Regions from separate parts of the Brevibacterium sp. HMSC24B04 genome, predicted to be linked through region 2. Evidence: predicted binding sites of a transcription regulator. Region 2 holds the regulator's gene; the other holds the start of a gene.

Region 1 (6,178 bases), on a different contig from region 2:
AAGAGCGGGAACAGCAATCACATCGCCGACATTGACGTTTGAGCTGCGCCGCGAATTGAGCTCGCCATTGACGAACACCTGACCGTCCTGAATGAGCTCTTTGGCCATGACTCCGTCTTCAACGAAGCCAGAGAGTTTGAGCACCTGACCTAGGCGAATGCTGTCGTCGCGAATCCAGACTTCTTCCACTGTTCTCCTTCTGATTCCCGATACCAGTCAATCAGAAGCCGAAGTCGAAATCGCCGAAGCCTCCGCCGAAGTCGCCCATGTCACCGCCCATGTCCCCGGCATCGCCCGCGCCACCGTCAGCGGCCAGGCCGTCCTGGTAACCATCGGCGTAGGAACCGTCCCAGGCTCCCATGCCGCCCATCATCGGCCCCATGAGCATCGCACCCATGAGCACACCGGGAAGCATGCCGGAGCTGGCGTAGTTCGAGTAGTAGCCGCGATTGTATTCGGCGTAGGCAGGGCCTGCCTCCCAGTAGGCCCTGCGCGACATCCCGTCGGCAAGAGTCACTTTGCGCACTGACGGTTCAGCCCCGACCGCAACGCGTTCGGCGTCTGCGGCACAGACGGGAATGGGGCGGGGCTGACCGCCAGCGGGCGCCCAGTCGATGTCTTCGACACTGGGGCCGTGCTGCGGGTTGAAGAAGCACGGCGGACGGCGGGTGGGCAGCGGTTTGCCTTCTACGCGGGCACGCACACAGCTGGCGGCATAGCGGCCGTCTTCCAGGGCTTCTGTCACGTGGCGGATATCTTCGGGACGAGTGATCTTGTCCAGGAGGTCCTTCGCAAGGTCATAGCAGCTGATGGCCTTCTGGTAGTCCTGACGGCCGCCGTCACCCAAATCAACACCTGCGGTTTCTAGGTCAAGGGCCCGAACTTCTTCACCGAACTGCGTGACATCCTCTTCTGACGCTTTGGCAACGATTGCGAGTTCACTTTGCCGAGCCGCCTCTTCGTTCTTCTTGTTGCTGCGAGCAATGGCGAACGCAGCAGCGCCGCCGGCAACCAGAATGACGAGGAAAGCGAAGCCCATGAAAGTCCCTTCTCCGCGTGAATCGTACGGCTCCATTATGGTCGTCCATCCTGCGAAGACACTGAATTGCAGGTCAGCGGAAACCGTGTACGCGCACAGAAAAACCGCGGACGCAGACAGTGTGTCTGCGCCCGCGGCTTTGCCTAGTGGACCGTGTTCACGGCCGGCTGGGTCAGAAGCCCATGCCGCCCATGTCGCCCATTCCGCCGGTGGGGTCACCTGCGGGTGCGGGCTCCGGCTTGTCGGCCACAACGGCTTCTGTCGTGAGGAACAGGCCTGCGATCGAAGCGGCGTTCTGCAGAGCAGAGCGGGTCACCTTGACCGGGTCGTTGACACCGGCAGCCAGGAGGTCTTCGTATTCGCCGGTTGCAGCGTTGAGACCGTGACCGGTTTCGAGTCCGCGCACCTTTTCGGCAACAACTCCGGGTTCGAGGCCGGCGTTGATGGCGATCTGCTTGAGCGGAGCTTCGATGGCCACCTTGACGATGGCTGCACCGGTGGCTTCGTCACCTTCAAGGTTGAGGTTTTCGAAGGCCTTGGCGCTTGCCTGGATGAGGGCCACGCCACCGCCGGCGACGATGCCCTCTTCCACAGCAGCCTTGGCGTTGCGGACGGCATCTTCGATGCGGTGCTTGGTTTCCTTCAGTTCGACTTCGGTTGCGGCTCCGGCCTTGATGACTGCAACACCGCCGGCCAGCTTGGCCAGGCGCTCCTGCAGCTTTTCGCGGTCGTAGTCCGAGTCCGAGTTTTCGATCTCGGTGCGGATCTGCTGCACGCGACCGGCGATTTCGTCGGCGTCGCCAGCACCTTCGACGATGGTGGTTTCGTCCTTGGTGACAACAACCTTGCGGGCGGTGCCCAGCAGGTCGAGCGATGCGTTCTCCAGCTTGAGGCCGACCTCTTCGGCGATGACCTGACCGCCGGTGAGGATCGCAATGTCAGCGAGCTGAGCCTTGCGGCGGTCACCGAAGCCGGGAGCCTTGACGGCGACCGACTTGAAGGTGCCGCGGATCTTGTTGACCACGAGGACGGCGAGGGCTTCGCCTTCGACGTCTTCTGCGATGATCAGCAGCGGCTTGCCGGACTGCTGGATCTTCTCGAGAACCGGCAGGAGGTCCTTCACGTTCGAGATCTTGGAGTTGACGATGAGGATGTAGGGGTCCTCGAGCACCGTTTCCTGGCGCTCTGCGTCAGACACGAAGTAACCGGAGATGTAGCCCTTGTCGAAGCGCATACCCTCGGTCAGTTCGAGTTCGAGGCCGAAGGTGTTGGACTCTTCGACGGTGACGACGCCTTCCTTGCCGACCTTGTCGATGGCCTGGGCAATGAGTTCGCCGATTGCAGGGTCGCCAGCGGAAATGCCGGCGGTGGCAGCGATCTGTTCCTTGGTTTCGATTTCCTTGGCGGAGTCGAGCAGAACTTCGGTCAGCGAGTCGACGGCCTTTTCAATGCCGCGCTTGAGGCTGAGCGGGTCCGCACCGGCTGCGACGTTGCGCAGACCTTCGGACACGAGAGCCTGAGCCAGAACGGTAGCGGTGGTCGTACCGTCACCTGCGACGTCGTCGGTCTTCTTGGCGACTTCCTTGACGAGTTCGGCGCCGATCTTTTCGTAGGCGTCTTCGAGCTCGATTTCCTTGGCGATGGACACACCGTCGTTCGTGATGGTGGGTGCGCCCCACTTCTTTTCGAGAACAACATTGCGTCCGCGGGGACCAAGCGTCACCTTGACTGCATCAGCCAGGGTGTTCAGGCCGGTCTCCAGGCCGCGACGAGCTTCTTCGTCGAATGCAATGAGCTTTGCCATAGTGGCTGGCTTCCTCCCTGTAAGGGGTGGCAGTTGACTAGCACCGCCAGGTGCCCGCGACGGCAGGAAGCTGAACCTGAATCCCTTCTTCAGGCCCGGCGACCTCTGCCTGGGCAGTGCATTTCACCACCACTAGATTTAGCACTCTCGACATGAGAGTGCAAATGCTGAACGTTGTCCCTTCTGGCACACCCGTTAGCCGGAATCCACGCCTTAGCCGCACAAAAACTCCCGATAGCCGGGATCTGCGCCTTAGCAACCACTGCTAAAGGGAGTTTTTGCTGCTAAAGGGTGGGCCGGTGTTCTGGGACGAGGCGCCGCTCCCCTGTCGTCGGCACCTCGCCGCACCCGCCGACCCCCTAAAGAACATGACGAGGGGGAGGGACAGAATTCTGTCCCTCCCCCTCGTGAGAAGTTCAGCTGGGCTGGCTGTCAGTCGAGAGGTTCGACGTTCTCAGCCTGTGCACCCTTTTCGCCCTGGGCGATCTCGAACTGCACGCGGCCGCCTTCAGCCAGCGAACGGTAGCCTTCCATCTGGATTGCCGAGTGGTGGACGAAGATTTCGTCGGAGGAATCGTCCACGGCAATGAAGCCGTAGCCCTTTTCCGCGTTGAACCATTTGACGGTTCCCTGTGTCATGTCATCTCCCAAATGTGGAACGAAACTTCAGTCTACCGTTCCGGCGGGGCTTAGCCGCCCACCCGAAACAGCTTCAGGCTCAACCCTCAGAAGGGTCGCTGTTTGCCACATCGGGGCCCATGATGATCGTCACGCCCACCCGGTAGCGGCTGGACTGCTCAACGCTGACACCACCGAGGCCCTCGGCAACACGTTCAGCCGCGTCACGGTATTCCGAAGACGAGTAGTACACGGTGGTCGACGACACGTTGGTGCCGGCGTTGCCCACGCGGCCAAGCGTCCAGCCCTGGGACTCGTACTGGTCGGCGTACTTGCGGGCTGCGCCGTTGACGCCGGACGCGTTGAGGATCGACAGGTTCGGGTCGCCGCTTTCGCCCGCGACGGTCTTAACGTCACTGCTGCCGGTGGACTCGCCGTCACTCGGGGTGCTCTCTGAGGCTTCATCAGAAGGACCTTCCGAGGCTTCGCCCGATTCGCTTTCGCTGGGATCAGCCGACTTCGAAGACTCATCCTTGGAATCGTCTGCACCGGGCTCGACCTGCTGCTGTTCTTCGACCTTGGCCTCTGGGTCAGAACCGGCGGAGAGGATGATTCTCACCGCGCCGACGATCAGGAGGACCGCCACCAGGGCGAGGACAACGACAACAGCGGTTGCCGCCTTGTAGCTGCCTGCCGACGCTCCGGCCCGGTGAGCTCCGACTCGACGGTTGGCCGCGTCAGCTGCGCGACGCTCCGCGCGGGTTTCGTACTGGGGTTCTTCTGCCATCAGCGTGGGATCCTCGCCTGTGCTCTTGTGTCCTGTCGGGAGTCGCGGATTCTGCGAAGCCGTTTGATGAGAACGGGATCTTCGACATAGGCCGCTGGGTTGTCGAGGAGTCTGCCCAGCACCTGGAAGTACTGGGCGGCAGACAGGTCGAACTGCTCGCGGATCGCACGGTCCTTGGCTCCCCCGTAGGTGGGCCACTGACCTTCGAAGCGAAGAATCTCCGCTTCGAGTTCCGTAAGCTCCTGCGACATGCTCCCTCCTCTTCTCCGGCCATGATACCGGCGGCCCAGCTTCCCGCCAGGCCTCGTCCGAGACTATGGGACCAGACAATTCACTTTCCCCGACGTTTACGGGCGTGCGACGCAGCGCGGTATCGAAGCACGGCGGGTCACCACTATTGCACCTGTTGTGTGACAAGGTGCCGGTGAATAAATAAAGACAGAAGTACACTGCCCGTTGGCACTATCCCCGCTGACGCGCCGATGCCTACAACCTTCGCAACTCCTCCCCCGTCAGCCCCGAAGGCCTGGACGCAGGTCAAATAAGATAACACACCATTTCAAATTTCAATCGAAAAAATCTACTCGCAATCAGCCAACTTGAGTTTACAATCAAGACAGCGCTCGCAAAGACGCAGCGCATTTAAATAATGGAGGACAAAATGTCTACGCATTCGTCGCTTCTAGGTCGGCTGATAGTTATTTCCACCGCAGTGCTGTCTGCCTTTGCACTGGCGATCACCACAGCAACTCCAGCAACTGCTTCAAATGCTGATACTGTTGCTGTTTCAGAAGAGGAAGCTATCTCTTTACTCCAAGAAGCCCTTAAAGATCACGGCTACCAAGGCGACCTGTCGGAAGACGCTTTGAGGGCCGAGTACGAACGCAGCTCAGACCAAATTTCCCCGATGGCAGCCAACGGCTGCTCCACTCCCAAAGTAGCCAAGAAGCTCACCAAAAAATGGGACAGAATCTTTAAACCAGCGTGTGATCGCCACGACCGATGCTACTCGCCAGGATCAAAAACAGCCCGAAAGACTTGCGACATCCGATTCCGCAACGCGATGCTGAAGATCTGCGCACCACGCCAGGACAGGAAATCATGCAACTCGGCAGCCCATATTTACTACTACTCAGTACGCGCGTTTGGCAAATCCCATTACAAAGGTAAAGGAGACCCATCATGATGCCGAAGACACAGGGCGCACGCACCGTCTTCACGATCCTCCTCTGCGCGGCAGGAGCATTCCTGCTCATCAGCATCGGCGCAACCGTATGGTCGCAGGCCGGGGACGAGGGCTGGGTCGCAAAGGCCGTCATCGCGTTTGCTTCGTGGGCGATGACAATTCCGCTGATCCTGGCCTCCGCGGTGTGGGCCCTCGTCAACTTCTTTTCTTCACGAGACGGAGGCTCGCAAGGTCGGAACACGGCCACACCGCGGGCACACTGACAAGCCCCGATCGGGCCTGCACAGCAACCACAGCAGCCCGAAAGACAAAAGCACATAAGCGGCAGCCGAACTAAACAGCAGCCGAAAGACGGCACAGAAGTGCCCCGGCACCTCGTGTGAGGTAACCGGGGCGCTTCCCATCCCAGCGGGTTCTCTGACCCGGCTGGTCAGATCAGTTGATCTTGACGTTGATCTGCTTGATCTGGGTGAAGCCTTCGAGCATGCCCTCAAGCGATGCTTCACGGCCGAAGCCGGAGGTCTTCATACCGCCGTAGGACTGGCCGGCCACCTGGCCGCCGCCCTGGTTGACCTGCACCCAGCCGGACTCGATCTTGTCGGCCACGCGCAGCGCACGGTCGACGTCCTTCGTGAAGACGTACGCGGCCAGACCGTAGTCGGAGTCATTCGCCATTGCGATGACTTCGTCTTCCGTCTTGAACTTGATGACGGTCAGCACGGGACCGAAGATCTCTTCGCGCGA
Region 2 (12,831 bases):
TTGCCGGGTCGTCGGCCAGGCTGAGATCAAGGATGGGCAGCTGTTTCGCGGTCATGGGCGCCTCTGCATTCTTCGCTCGGGTGAATGAACAACGCCGAAGCTAGACACGTACGAGGCGCCCACGGGGTTCCGCTGTCACGGCCGGAAAGGTTCCGTCATCTTGGGCTGGTTTCTTTGACGTTCTGTTACAGACGATGACTGAAACGGCAGGCTGACTCCAGCCTCAACTTCGGAGCCTGCGCTCAGAGCCCGCCGAAGGAAACCCCCGGCTCGGGGTGAGAAGTCACGAGGTGCGCAATCTGGGGGAGTGCTCCGTCCTCGCGGATAAAAGTGCACAGCACTAGGGCGGCATCATCGAGCCCGGCCTCCTCACTGTTGCGGCCCTTCTTGGTGGGAAGCCCGTAGATGAGCGGTTCACTGCCAGTGAGCACTTCCGGCTGATAGCAGCGCTCACCCTTGTACAGCGCTTGCGCGCTCAGCGCTGGGTCACCGGACTTCTGCACGACGGCGCATCCCCATTCCTCCAGTCCCGCTAGTGCTGAACGGACCTGCTCGAAAGAGCCGATCGCAGCGGGGTTCTCTCCATCGATGAGCAGCTCCCACCCATCGGGCGCCTGCGCTGTGAAATCAAAATCCATTGCGGGTACCGGGTGAGCGTCAGGGGAATCGCCAAGCGGAGCCGCCGCCGGCTCGCTGTGCTTCTTCTTGAAAATGGAGAACACCGTGACCTCTCTGTCGTCAGACAGCCAGTTTTACATCGACCGCGCGTCTGAACAGCCGGTTCGGTCGGGCTCCCAGGCCCCCTTCACGGGGAGTTCACCACGATGTCACTCACGAGGTGCCGACGGCACCCTTTCCGAGCCCGGTTTGCCGGGTGCTCGTCTGGATTCTCCCAACATCATCGTCGCAGGTCAGGAGGCCGTTGAGTGGTTACGCGATATTCATCTGCGAGTGATCTGAGTGACGCTTCGCCCTTTTACGGTTTCAGAGCACCCACACATTGTTTTCCCAGGAAGGCTTTGATGCGCTCTCCAGCTGCTGAGCACACCGACACTGCCCATCTCGGCTCTCTGAAGCACCAAACGATCCGCGCTCGCATTTTTGCGCTGCTTGCGGTCTTTGCGCTTCTCACACCGGGGCTGACCGCACTCGAAACATGGCAGGCCGCACCTGCTGCCGCAGAGGTCACCGACGAACAGCTGTCCAGGGGCGGCGTACTGCGGACCTCGGAAACCCAGCCGGTTGCTCCCGGCCTGGACCTGACCACTTTTTCCCGCCTCGAACAGCCCGGCTGGAACGAAGGCAGCGTTCTCACCGCTGATCTGAGCGAGTCGACACTTTCAACTGACCTGCGCGACACCGGGACGGTAACGGGACGCGCACCGCTGGACGATGTGATGCACCAGGGTCCGCGTGGAAAAGAAGCTGTTGCAGCAGTCAACGGCACGTTCTTCGACATCAACCACTCTGACGCCCCGATCTACACATCGGTCAGCAGCGACGGCCTGCGCGCAGGAAATTCGAAGCCTCAGCCGTCCCTGACGATCGCCCAGAGCCGTGCAGCAGTCCAGCAGCTTTCCGCAACGGGCACCGCAACACTGCCCGAAGGCAAAAAGCACGAACTCGCCGGCATGAACACCCCGCAGCTGGCAGCGGACGGAATCGGCGTCTACACCTCGGCGTGGGGTGACTACACCCTCGACCGCCCGGTGGGAGCGCCGGACAAGAAGGCTAGGAAGATCGCCGCGGCCGTTATCGAAGACGGCACCGTCACGGAAACCACCGACATTGTCGACAGCTTCGGCAAGCGCCGCGTGGCCGATGGCACCCAGGTGCTCATCGGCCGTGAAGCAGGCGCCGAGACCATCGCCCAGCTGGAAGAGGGCGACAAGGTTGAAATCGAAGTGGGACCGTCTGAAGACGTCGACCTCGGCATCGCAGGATCACACCAGATTCTCACCAACGGCACAGTGCCGAAGATGACCGACAGCCTGGCAACGGGCACCCACCCGCGCACCGCCGTCGGCATCAGCAAAGATGGAACCGAACTGTACGTCATGGTACTCGACGGCCGCTCAAACAAGTCACGCGGTATGAACCTCACCGAAATCGGTGAGCTGCTGCGTGACATGGGTGCGCACAACGCGCTCAACCTCGACGGCGGTGGATCGTCCGCCATGTCCGCCCGCGTAGCAGGTGATGACGGTCCCAAGATCTGGAACACCCCCTCGGATGGACAGGTGCGCGAGGTGCCCAACGCCCTCGTCTTCTACTCCTCCGCAAAGTCCGACGACACCTCGGGCGTTCAGCTGAGCCTCGGTCTGAAAGGCGAGGACGCGGTGTTCCCAGGGCTCACCCGCACCGTGAAGGGCACGGGACTGTCCTCCAACCTCTCCCCGGCTGAAGCCGCAGGAAAGTTCAGCGCAGACGCGCCCCTGAAGGTCGCCGCGACTGACAAGAACACAGCCCGCATCACTGGTGAAGAACGCGGAACCGGCACGGTCACCTACAGCGCGGGCGACAAGAGCGACGAAACGAAGCTGCGGGTGCTCGGCAAAGCCATCGCCCTGCGCGCCTCGGAGAAGTCACTCAGCCTGCCAGACGCTGACGCCAGCGCGAAGATCACCCTCACCGGTCTCGATGCTGACGGCCAGCGGGCGCGCATCGAAACCTCCGACGTCAAGGTCAGCACCACCGGGGGGAGTAGAAGTCGAAGACGACGGACTGGGCACCTGGACCGTTAAGGCGACAGGCGAAACACCCACGGGCAAGATCACCTTCACCGTCGGCGACCTCAGCACCACTGTGACAGTCGCCTACGGAACCAAGGACACTGCCGTGTGGGACTTCTCGGACCCCGAGAACTTCGAAACCGCGAATGCACGCGCGTCCGGCGAGATCGCCAAAGCAGAAGGCCGGGACGGCAAGCCTGCCATCGGCATGAAGTACGACTTCACCACCTCGGCAGCCACCCGCGGCTTCTACCTGGGCTCGAAGGAAACCGAACCTGTCGACGGCACAGCCATCGGCTTCAGCCTCGACGTGAAAAGTGACGGCACAGGCGCGTGGCCCCGCCTGCAGGTGACCGACGCCAATGGCACAGTCGCCAACCTCGACGGGGACCACCTCGAAGAAGAAGGCTGGCAGAAGGTCAGGTTCGCCGTCCCGGACGGCCTGGCACAGCCACTGACAGTCGACCGCATCCGCATCATGGAAACCCGACCGGAAGCCCAGTACAAGGGCGACATCGCGGTCTCCAACCTCCAGGTGACAACAGTGCCGACTGCGGAAGGCGAAAAGGACTCCGCAATCCACGACCCGGCACTGCTTGCCCACGGGACCACAGCAGACCGCCCCCAGCGGATCGCCGTGATGAGTGATGCGCAGTTCATCGCCAAACAGCCTGATTCTGCAGCCGTTGAAGGCGCCCGCCGCACTTTGCGTGAAATCCGCAAAGCTAAGCCTGACCTGCTCATCATCGACGGTGACTTCGTGGACGAAGGGTCGAAGGAGGACTTCGACCTGGCGAAGAAGATCCTCGACGAAGAGTGGGATAAGAACATTCCGCACGTCTACGTACCCGGCAACCACGAAATCATGGGCAGCAAAGACATCGGCGTGTTCGAAAAGGAGATCGGCCCGGCAACAACTTCGCAGGACCTCGATGGCACCCGCGTGATCACACTCAACACCGCTGGCGGTTCGCTGCGCAGCGGCGGAATCGACCAGATCGAAAAGCTTGAAAAGCAGCTGGACGAAGTCGCGGCTGATGACAAGCTGACGGGTGTCACGGTGTTCTTCCACCACCCGCCGAACGATCCGCTGCCCACCAAGAGCAGCCAGCTGTCGGATCAGCGCGAAGCACGCGCTTTTGAGAAGCTTATGGCCGATTTCAAGCGATCCTCGGGTAAGTCGGCTGCGGTCATCAACGGTCACGTCGGTGCTTTCCACGGTTCGGCTGTTGAGAGCGTGACCTATCTGATCAACGGAAACTCGGGTAAGAACCCGGCGGGAACACCGGAAACCGGCGGCTTCACCGGCTGGACGATGCTCGGTATCGATCCGGTCAAGGGCACGGTCGGAAAGGACCCGTCACCTCAGGACCGTGTGAACTGGCTGGCGGCTGAAACCCGCCCCTGGGTTGACGAGGTGTCGCTCGAGGCCGCCGGTGTTGTTCCGCTCGGTGAGAGCAGCTCGGCTACCGCATCGTTTACGCAGGACGGTCGTACCGTTCCGGTGGCGTGGCCTGTTACCGCTCAGTGGGGCGGCGACGGCGTGCAGGTTGTCGACGGCAACCAGCAGTTCGAGCGAGCGGCAGCTCAGGACGCTGTCATTCGATTCAACCCGTCGACCGGCGAGATCACAGCGCTTCGCCCGGGAACGGCAAAGCTGAGCGTGACCGTCAATGGCCGGACTGCGACCCAGAAGGTGACAGTTCCTGCAGCTGATAACGAACAGCCGGAGCCGGAAACGCCGGAGAACCCTGACGAAGGTGAAGAACCGGGTGAATCAGAGCCGGGCGGCTCTGACTCAGACGGTTCGGAAGGTGACGAACCGGGTGACGCCGGCGATGGTCAGTCGGGTGGCGGCACCTCGGAAGACTCGACCGGCAGCGACACCGCAGAAGACAGCGGTTCCGGCAGCGGCACCTCGGCAGAGGGCGCGTCAGCTGGTTCGGGTGCTCAGTCTGGTGCACTTCCGCGTACGGGAACCGAAGCGGCCGCACTGTTGGTGCTTGCCCTGGCGGGCATCGGCACGGGCAGTGTGCTGCTGATGGGAACGAGGCGCAAAGCTAAGCACTGACGCGTATGCCGATAGGCGCCTGGACTACTGATGGTGGGGCGGTCACCTGCAAGGGTGACCGCCCCGTCATTATTGCGGGCGCGAGCCTTCCTTGTAGGCCGAATCGTTCTCAACATGTCATGTCAGTGGCGGCTGGCATGGTGAAGGCAGCTCAGAGAGGAGTATCCGTGAACGAAGTAGGCGGAATGTTGCTTGCCCTAATTAAGGATTTGAAGATCGGCCGGGACTCGGTTTACCAATGGCTTGGATGCGTCGCTGGCATTTTGATGATCGTCGCGTCCATTCGTGATCAGCGCCCCAACGAGGTTCTCTCTGGGGTGTTCAGGGGCATTGGTGCCCACAGCATCGGGGAGTGGTTCGAAACAAGCCTCCCACCAGTTCTTACGCAGCCAAACTCTTCGGCGAATCATCTTTTTATTGGGATTGCATTCCTCGCCGTTGTCTCCATGCTTGCAATGCCCTTCTTCAGCGCGCAAAAGAACGAGTGGCACCTCGACTTTCAGGCTTCAGGGCTGCTTGGCGCTCGGGCACCGAGCACAGCTTGGATATCCCTGATGTTTGCCGCACAGTTCGGATCTTTGCAATGGGCGTACGGCTGGTTGTATTCCCTCTCTTGGGTCCTAGGCGCAGTTATCGTGGTCCTCGCGGTCATTCTGCTCGTCACTTACCTGGCTATCTGCAAACTGCAAATACAGGATCTGTTTGTGCCAGTGGTAGGTACCCTTTTGCGATGTGGAGCCCAGGCTGGAGTTGTTGTTACGGCCACGGCTTTCGCTTTGATTCTCGTAGTTGCCGGTCCTCTGCTTGGCTTCGCGCTATGGCTGTTCTCTACCGTGTCTGAAGCTCACTATGAGGCCCAATGCAGAATCGCCCAGAAGCGCTCGGAACGCAAAGTTGCCTCTGGCGCCAAGCCGATTCGCAGAACGGCATAACTTTTGTGCGGATATGACTCGGAGCCGAACCGCGCCTACACTGAACGTGTTCAGTGAACATGTTCAGGGAGGTTTAGATGGCTGGTGTTCGCTCTTCGGCGCGCAATGAAACTCGCCGCGCCGTGTTAGACGCAGCGGATCGTCTGTTCCATGAACGGGGGTTCCAGGTGACAACTGTGCGCGGCATAGCCCAGGAAGCGGGAGTGAGTGCCGGAACGGTCATGTCTGTCGGTGACAAAGAGGCTCTGCTCGTGGAGCTCTTCGACGGTCTCATTGCGGAACGTCAAGCCCATGCTGATGCGCAGAACTATGCCGCGGAGGTGCGCTGCGGCGCAGACGCAGTCGCCGTGGTCGAGCCATTCGCGGCGCTGTTCGACGAACGTCGTGGCCTCGCGCAGGTCTATGCCTCAATTCTCGTCAGCGGACGACACACATCCGTGGTCTTCACGGACCTCGCACAGAGATTGACCACAGTGTTCCAGCAGGCCATAGCTGCCTGTGGGTGCTCAAATGCGACCAAAGTGCGCAGACGCGCCAAAGCGCTTCACGCTGCCTACATCGGCAACCTGTTCATCTGGGCTGCAACACCTGAGATCTCCAAACAACGGTTCTTGGCTCAGCTGAGCGATATCTTCGCGGCAATATGCCCGCATACAGGAGGCGACTCATGACCCTGATTCCAACGTTCTGGATGCTGCCGGCGTTTCTGGCCGCTGTTCTCCTCGGGGATGTAGCCCTGTCCATCAAGCCAGTCCGCTTCATTCGCGACTGTCTTCACAGCGTTAACTTCCCCGAGAACTGGTGGTGGTCCTTGCTCGTGATCAAGATGCTCGCAGTCGGTGGACTCATTGCGGGAATATGGGTGCCTGGACTGGCTTTCTCGGCTAACGCCGGGGTCATTGCCTATTTTCTCTGCGCGGCTGTGGGGCACATACGAGCAAAAGCGACAGGCTCTGCCTTTTGGATCAACTGTTTGGGGATGCTAGTGCTGTCTTGCGTCACTATGGGGTTGAGCTTCCTGTAGTCAGGCTCTTCCAGCCTCGCCGCCCCAAGGCGAACAAAACAGGCTGCCCTGCTGCATTGGGGGTGCTCAGTGTTCTTCTGGGATGGCGGAATACACCGCGAGGTCGCGGACCTCGCCGCGAAGCACTTCGCCGTTGCGGCGGATGCCCTCGAATGTGAACCCCGCTTTCTCAGCAACCTTGCGTGACGCTGCATTGTCGGGGTGGACGCAGATTTCAACCCGCTGTGCGCCGCGCGCAAAGGCGAAATCTGTCACAATCCGCACAGCAGCTGTCATGAGTCCCTGTTCGCGTGCCCACGGGGCAGACATGTAGCCCAACGACACGTAATGGGCAGTATGGACGCGCATATCAATCTGGCCTGAGTATCGGCCAGGGTGTTCTGCTGTTGGGGAGGTGATGACCCACGAGGGTTCCGGTGGGTTCGCGCACCAGTCAAGCGCCATGTCACGGGTGTAGTGCTGGGGGACCTGCGTCCATTCCAGCACCGAGGCGTCCGTGCAGGTGGCCACAAGGTCGTCTGCGTCCTCCGGCCGGTACGGGCGGAGAGTCACAGTGCCGTCAGCCAGTTCACCGGAATTGAGGAAAGGGTTTTCGCTGTGCGCCATCAGTGCCTGCCGACTGTCACGAAGTCAATGAGCTCTTCGACTCGACCTGACAGGGTCCAATCGACATCCGCGATGGACTTCACTGAACCCAGAATCCGCTGCCAGGCTCGTGCCGTGTCGGTGTGGTCGGCGTGCGGCCAGCCGATCCGGCGCAGAACACCCAGCTTCCAGTCTTCTCCGCGTGGCACCTCTGGCCATTCGGAAATCCCAACAACCGACGGCTTCACGGCCTGCCAAACGTCGACGTACGGGTGACCCGTGACTCGCACGTGCTCAGCCCACGGCTGCCTTGCGACTTCGCTGACGATCCGCGTTTCCTTCGTGCCCTCGATTAGGTGGTCGGCAAGTACCCCAACCCGGTGCTCGGCATCCGGCTGGAACTCGACGAGCGCCTCCATGAGGTCATCCAGGCCGCCCAACGGTTCCACAACAACCCCCTCGACCCGCAGGTCGTCACCCCAGATCTTCTCGACCAGCTCCGCATCGTGCTTTCCCTCAACCCAGATGCGGCTGCCCCGGGCGACTCGCGCCTTGGTCTGCACGGTGCGACTTCCCGAGGCGGTGCGTCCGGGCTGTTTCTGTGCAGCCGGCCGCGGACGTGTGAGCTCCACGGACTTGCCCTCCAGCAGGTAGCCGAAGCCCAGGGGGAACGCCTGCGTGCGACCGTGCCGGTCTTCGAGGTGGATGAGGAAACCGCCGTTGGTCTTCTCAAGCTTGACGATCGCTCCGACGTAGCCGGTCTCAACCTCTTCAACGACCATTCCGCGTTTGACCTCAACCTGCTGGGTCTTGGGTCGTTGGTGAGTGCGGCCAGAAGAGAGGACATCGCGTCCATAGCGGTCAGACATGATGACCACGGTACCCGCGTGCCGGCGCCACTGGCCGCATTGTCGTGCGTAGTGTTGCTCGCAAGGCCGACATCCGCAGGCGCGGTGGGGTTTGTATAGATGTGCGCGCATCACTAGAATTGGCACTCTAAGACTGAGAGTGCCAAGAGGGTCGGCTGACAAACGCCGTCCGGTTCGGTGCAGATAGGAGCGATGCGGGATGAGCGACGAGCGGCGCAGCAGAGTTCTGCGGGCCATCGTCGAAGACTATGTGGCCACCAACGAACCGGTTGGCTCGAAAGCCCTCGTTGAACGTCACAAGCTCGGTGTTTCCTCAGCCACCATCCGCAACGACATGGCGGCACTCGAACAAGAAGGCCTCATCGCACAGCCCCACACATCGGCCGGCCGCATCCCGACCGATGCGGGCTACCGTGCTTTTGTCGACCGCATTGACGACGTCAAACCGCTCTCCAGTGCAGAAAAGCGGGCCATTTCCCAGATCCTGTCCAGCACGCAGAGCATTGACGACACCCTCGCGCAGACAGTCCGCCTGCTGTCGCGGCTGACACACCAAGTTGCCCTCATCCAGTATCCGGTGCGCGCTCAGACCACCATCCGGCGCATCGAATTGGTGCAGTTGAGCCCCGAGCGGATCCTCGTCATCCTCATCACCGACACCGGTGAAGTCGAACAGCGCATAGTCGAAGCGCTCGACCCGGTTGACGAAGACGATGTCCGCGGCATGCGGCGGGCCTTCAACGAAGCGCTGGAAGACACGCGGCTGGACGCCGTCGAAGACACCCTCAGCGGACTGGCGGTGCCCGTGGCACTGGCTCAGACGGCAACCGCAATCGCCGAACGGCTGGTGGAACTTGCCCGCAGCAAGAGGCAGGACCGGCTCATCATGGCAGGGGCCGCCAACCTCGCCCGTGCCGGAAGTGAGTTCGGCACCCACATGGGCCCGCTGCTTGAAGCAATCGAAGAGCAGGTCGTGCTGCTCAAGCTGCTGGCGGATATGCAGGCTGACGGAATTGCCGTTCAGATCGGCAGTGAGAACCGCTTCGAAGCCCTGGCCGGAGCATCGCTTATTGCAACCGGCTACGGAACAGAAGACACAACCGCTTCACTGGCAGTGCTCGGCCCCACCCGCATGGACTACCCAACGACAATGGCGGCAGTCAGAGCCGTAGCGAAATACGTCTCAACCATCCTGTCGGACTGACTGTACGCTCTGACCGGCTGACCGCCCGACCGAAGACCGCAAGCACACAATCGAACCCCGCACTTTTCACAGACGCATCCGAACGAAAGAAGAAGCAGTGAGCGATCACTACGAAACACTTGGCGTTGAACGCGACGCTTCCGCAGACGACATCAAAAAGGCCTACAGGAAGCTCGCCCGCAAGTACCACCCGGACGTCAACCCCGGACACGAAGACGAATTCAAGAAAGTCTCCGTCGCCTACGAAACACTGTCCGACCCGGATAAGCGACGCCACTACGACATGGGCGGCTCCACTGGGGGTGCCGGCCGATTCGGCGGCTTCTCCGACCTGTTCGACACGTTCTTCGGCGGGGGAGGACCGCGCCATGCTGGCCCTCCGAACCAGCGTGTGCGCCCCGGTCGCGACGCCCTCGTGGAACTCACCATCGACCTTGAAACCGCTGTCTTCGGCGGCAAAGAGGACATCCGCGTGCAGACGGCCGTCATGTGCGAAACATGCCACGGCGGCGGTGCCCGCGAAGGCACCAAACCCGAAACCTGCGGCCTGTGCCACGGAGCGGGCACCATTTCGACTGTTCAGCGGACCATCCTGGGTGACATGCGCACCCAGCAGGTGTGCGGCAACTGCTCCGGCTACGGCGATGTCATCAAAGACCCCTGCAACAGCTGTGGCGGCGAAGGCCGAGTGCGCGAAGAGAAGACCCTCGCCGTCAAAATTCCCGCCGGTGTGCACGACGGCACCCGCATCCTCCTGTCCGGCCACGGCGAAGTCGGCCCCGGCGGTGGCCCGGCTGGTGACCTCCACATCGAAATCACCGTCCGCGAACATGACGTCTTTACCCGCGACGGCGATAACCTGCGCGCAGAACTGTCCGTGCCCATGACCACTGCGGCGCTCGGCAGCACCGTGACACTCGAAACCTTTGACGGTCCGCGTGAACTCACGATCGAACCGGGCACCCAGACCGGCACCGTGGAAACCCTGTCCGGGCTTGGTGCGGGCCGCCTGCGCCGGGAAAGCCGCGGCGACCTGCTGGTGACGGTCGTCGTGCAGACGCCCACCAAACTCAGCGGCGAACAGAAGAAGCTTCTGCAGCAGCTTTCAGAAATGCGCGGCGAAGACTCTGCTGACCACGGTCTGCAGAAGAAGTCCAAGAGCCCCTTCAGCCGCTTCCGCGAAAGGTTCGCACAGAGGTCGTGACTCTTCCGGTCTTCTACACTGACGCCCCGCTGGCGGAGGTCAGCCCCGGCCAAAGCCTCCTGCTTACCGGCCAGGCACACCGTCACGCCGTGATCGTACGGCGGATGAAAGCCGGCGAAGCCCTCGAACTCACCGACGGGGCTGGTCTGCGGGTGCGCGGGGTTCTCGAGTCGGCTTCTAAAGAAGCCGCTGTCCTTAAGATTGACGAGGTGGAGCATGAGCATCCGCAGACCCCTCGGCTTGGTCTGATCCAGGCTTTGGCCAAGGGCGACCGAGACCTAGCGGCAGTGGAAACCGCGGTTGAAGTCGGCGTCGACGTGGTTGTTCCGTGGCAGGCGCAGCGCTCAATCGTGCAGTGGAAAGGCGCGAAGGCCGCTAAAGCGCACGACAAATGGGCCAACCTCATCCAGGCGGCAGCCCTCCAGTCCCGGCGCGTGAACTTTCCACAGCTCGAGCAGCTGAGCTCCACCTCGTTCGCCGTCCAGAAAGCGCGCGAAGGCGCGCTCGTGATTGTTCTGCACGAAAGCGGAACCCGGCCTTTCGTGCAGACTGTGCGCAGTGAGCTCAGACAGCGTGAGGCGGATGAAATCTACGTGGTCGTCGGCCCCGAGGGCGGTATCACGGACGCAGAACGACAGCAGATGGAAGAAGCCGGAGCCGTCACCGCGGTGCTCGGCCCTACGGTTCTGCGGGCATCTTCGGCAGGCCCAATCGCACTCGCCCTGGCCCAACAAGAACTGGGGCGCTGGGACCCGTCCGAAAACAGCTAGGCTGGTAGAAGACAACTGAGGAAAGGAAGCTCTCCTGGACACTGACCAGAGCACCGCACTGTCCGTTCCCGAATCCGTCGACCTCATCGCGCTGTACGGACCGCAGGATCAGAACCTGCGGACAGTCGAAAAGCTGTTCCCCGACGTCAAAATCCATGTCCGCCAGCGCACCATCCAGCTGACCGGCGACCCCACGAGTGTGGCCCGCGTGACCGAAGTGTTCGGCCACATGCGCAAAATCATCGCCAGCGGCGGCCGCCTCGACCCCGAAGCCGTATCTCGCGTGGCCGGAATGCTCGACGAGGGCCAGGACTCGGCGAAGGTCATGACCGACAACATTCTCTCCACCCGCGGCAAGACCGTGCGGCCGAAGACTTTCGGCCAGCACGAATACGTCACCTCGATCCGCGAGAACACCATCACGTTCGGGATCGGCCCGGCCGGTACCGGCAAAACGTACCTGGCGATCGCCATGGCCGTGCGCGCCCTGCAGAACCAGGAAGTCTCCCGCATCATCCTGGCCCGCCCGGCGGTCGAAGCGGGGGAGAAGCTCGGCTTCCTGCCTGGCACTCTTGACGAAAAGATCGACCCCTACGTGCGGCCGCTGTACGACGCGCTGCACGACATGATCGAAGCCGAGCGCATCTCATCGCTGCTGGACCAGGGGATCATTGAAGTGGCCCCACTTGCCTACATGCGCGGCCGCACACTCAACGACGCCTTCATCATCCTCGACGAAGCGCAGAACACCACGCCCGAACAGATGAAGATGTTCCTCACCCGCCTGGGCTTCAATTCCCGCATGGTGGTCACCGGCGACACCAGCCAGATCGACCTGCCCGGCGGTACGAACTCTGGACTCAACGTGGTTCAGTCGATCCTCGGCAATGTCGACGACATCAAATTCCACCGGCTGACCGCGAAAGACGTCGTCCGGCACTCACTCGTGACGAAGATCGTCCAAGCCTACGAAGAATGGGCGTAGAACAGCACCGACCATGAGCATAGAAATCCACAACGAAACACCCGCGGACGTCGACCTTGAAGCGGTGCGCGGCGTAGCTGCACTCGCGTTGGAACATCTGCAGATCCACCCGGATGTTGAACTGTCCATCCAGTTCATCGACACCGAACAGATGAGCCAGCTGCACGTGCAGTGGATGGATCTTGAAGGCCCCACCGACGTCATGTCCTTCCCCATGGACGAACTGCAGCCCGGCGCTCAGGCCGGCATGCTCGGTGACATCGTCATCTGCCCTGACGTCGCACAGCAGCAGGCAGAAGCCAACGGCCACAGCCAAGCTGACGAAATCCAGCTGCTCACCGTCCACGGTGTTCTCCACCTGGCCGGCTACGACCACGGAACGGCTGAAGAAAAGCAGGAGATGTTCGGCAAACAGGCCGATGTTCTTCGCGCCTGGTTCGCCCACACCGAACCCG

What was found. The regulator HrcA, encoded in region 2, represses chaperone genes, less so after heat shock. The targets are predictions, from matches to a motif close to TTNGCACTCGNNNNNNNCGAGTGCNAA.
Region 1: groL (chaperonin GroEL) is a predicted target of HrcA. The motif match lies at 2,982-3,008, and genes of this name have one in related genera.

Annotation. Positions count from the first base shown of each region.
Region 1 covers NZ_KV786082.1:113,163-119,340, reverse strand. The annotation lists gene HMPREF3092_RS03630 (RNA-binding S4 domain-containing protein) at 1-189, opposite strand, end outside; gene HMPREF3092_RS03625 (hypothetical protein) at 221-1,075, opposite strand; gene groL (chaperonin GroEL) at 1,212-2,843, opposite strand; gene HMPREF3092_RS03615 (cold-shock protein) at 3,276-3,482, opposite strand; gene HMPREF3092_RS03610 (LytR C-terminal domain-containing protein) at 3,562-4,248, opposite strand; gene HMPREF3092_RS03605 (DUF3263 domain-containing protein) at 4,248-4,499, opposite strand; gene HMPREF3092_RS10955 (phospholipase A2) at 4,910-5,434, shown strand; gene HMPREF3092_RS03600 (hypothetical protein) at 5,434-5,697, shown strand; gene HMPREF3092_RS03595 (aldehyde dehydrogenase family protein) at 5,870-6,178, opposite strand, start outside.
Region 2 covers NZ_KV786068.1:231,919-244,749, reverse strand. The annotation lists gene HMPREF3092_RS01160 (isopenicillin N synthase family dioxygenase) at 1-55, opposite strand, end outside; gene HMPREF3092_RS01155 (hypothetical protein) at 243-722, opposite strand; gene HMPREF3092_RS11140 (hypothetical protein) at 724-960, shown strand; gene HMPREF3092_RS11470 (phosphodiester glycosidase family protein) at 1,023-2,744, shown strand; gene HMPREF3092_RS11465 (metallophosphoesterase) at 2,641-4,803, shown strand; gene HMPREF3092_RS01145 (hypothetical protein) at 4,971-5,735, shown strand; gene HMPREF3092_RS01140 (TetR/AcrR family transcriptional regulator) at 5,813-6,406, shown strand; gene HMPREF3092_RS01135 (DoxX family protein) at 6,403-6,759, shown strand; gene HMPREF3092_RS01130 (GNAT family N-acetyltransferase) at 6,826-7,365, opposite strand; gene HMPREF3092_RS01125 (DUF3097 domain-containing protein) at 7,365-8,213, opposite strand; gene hrcA (heat-inducible transcriptional repressor HrcA) at 8,413-9,417, shown strand; gene dnaJ (molecular chaperone DnaJ) at 9,515-10,621, shown strand; gene HMPREF3092_RS01110 (16S rRNA (uracil(1498)-N(3))-methyltransferase) at 10,618-11,391, shown strand; gene HMPREF3092_RS01105 (PhoH family protein) at 11,426-12,376, shown strand; gene ybeY (rRNA maturation RNase YbeY) at 12,390-12,831, shown strand, end outside.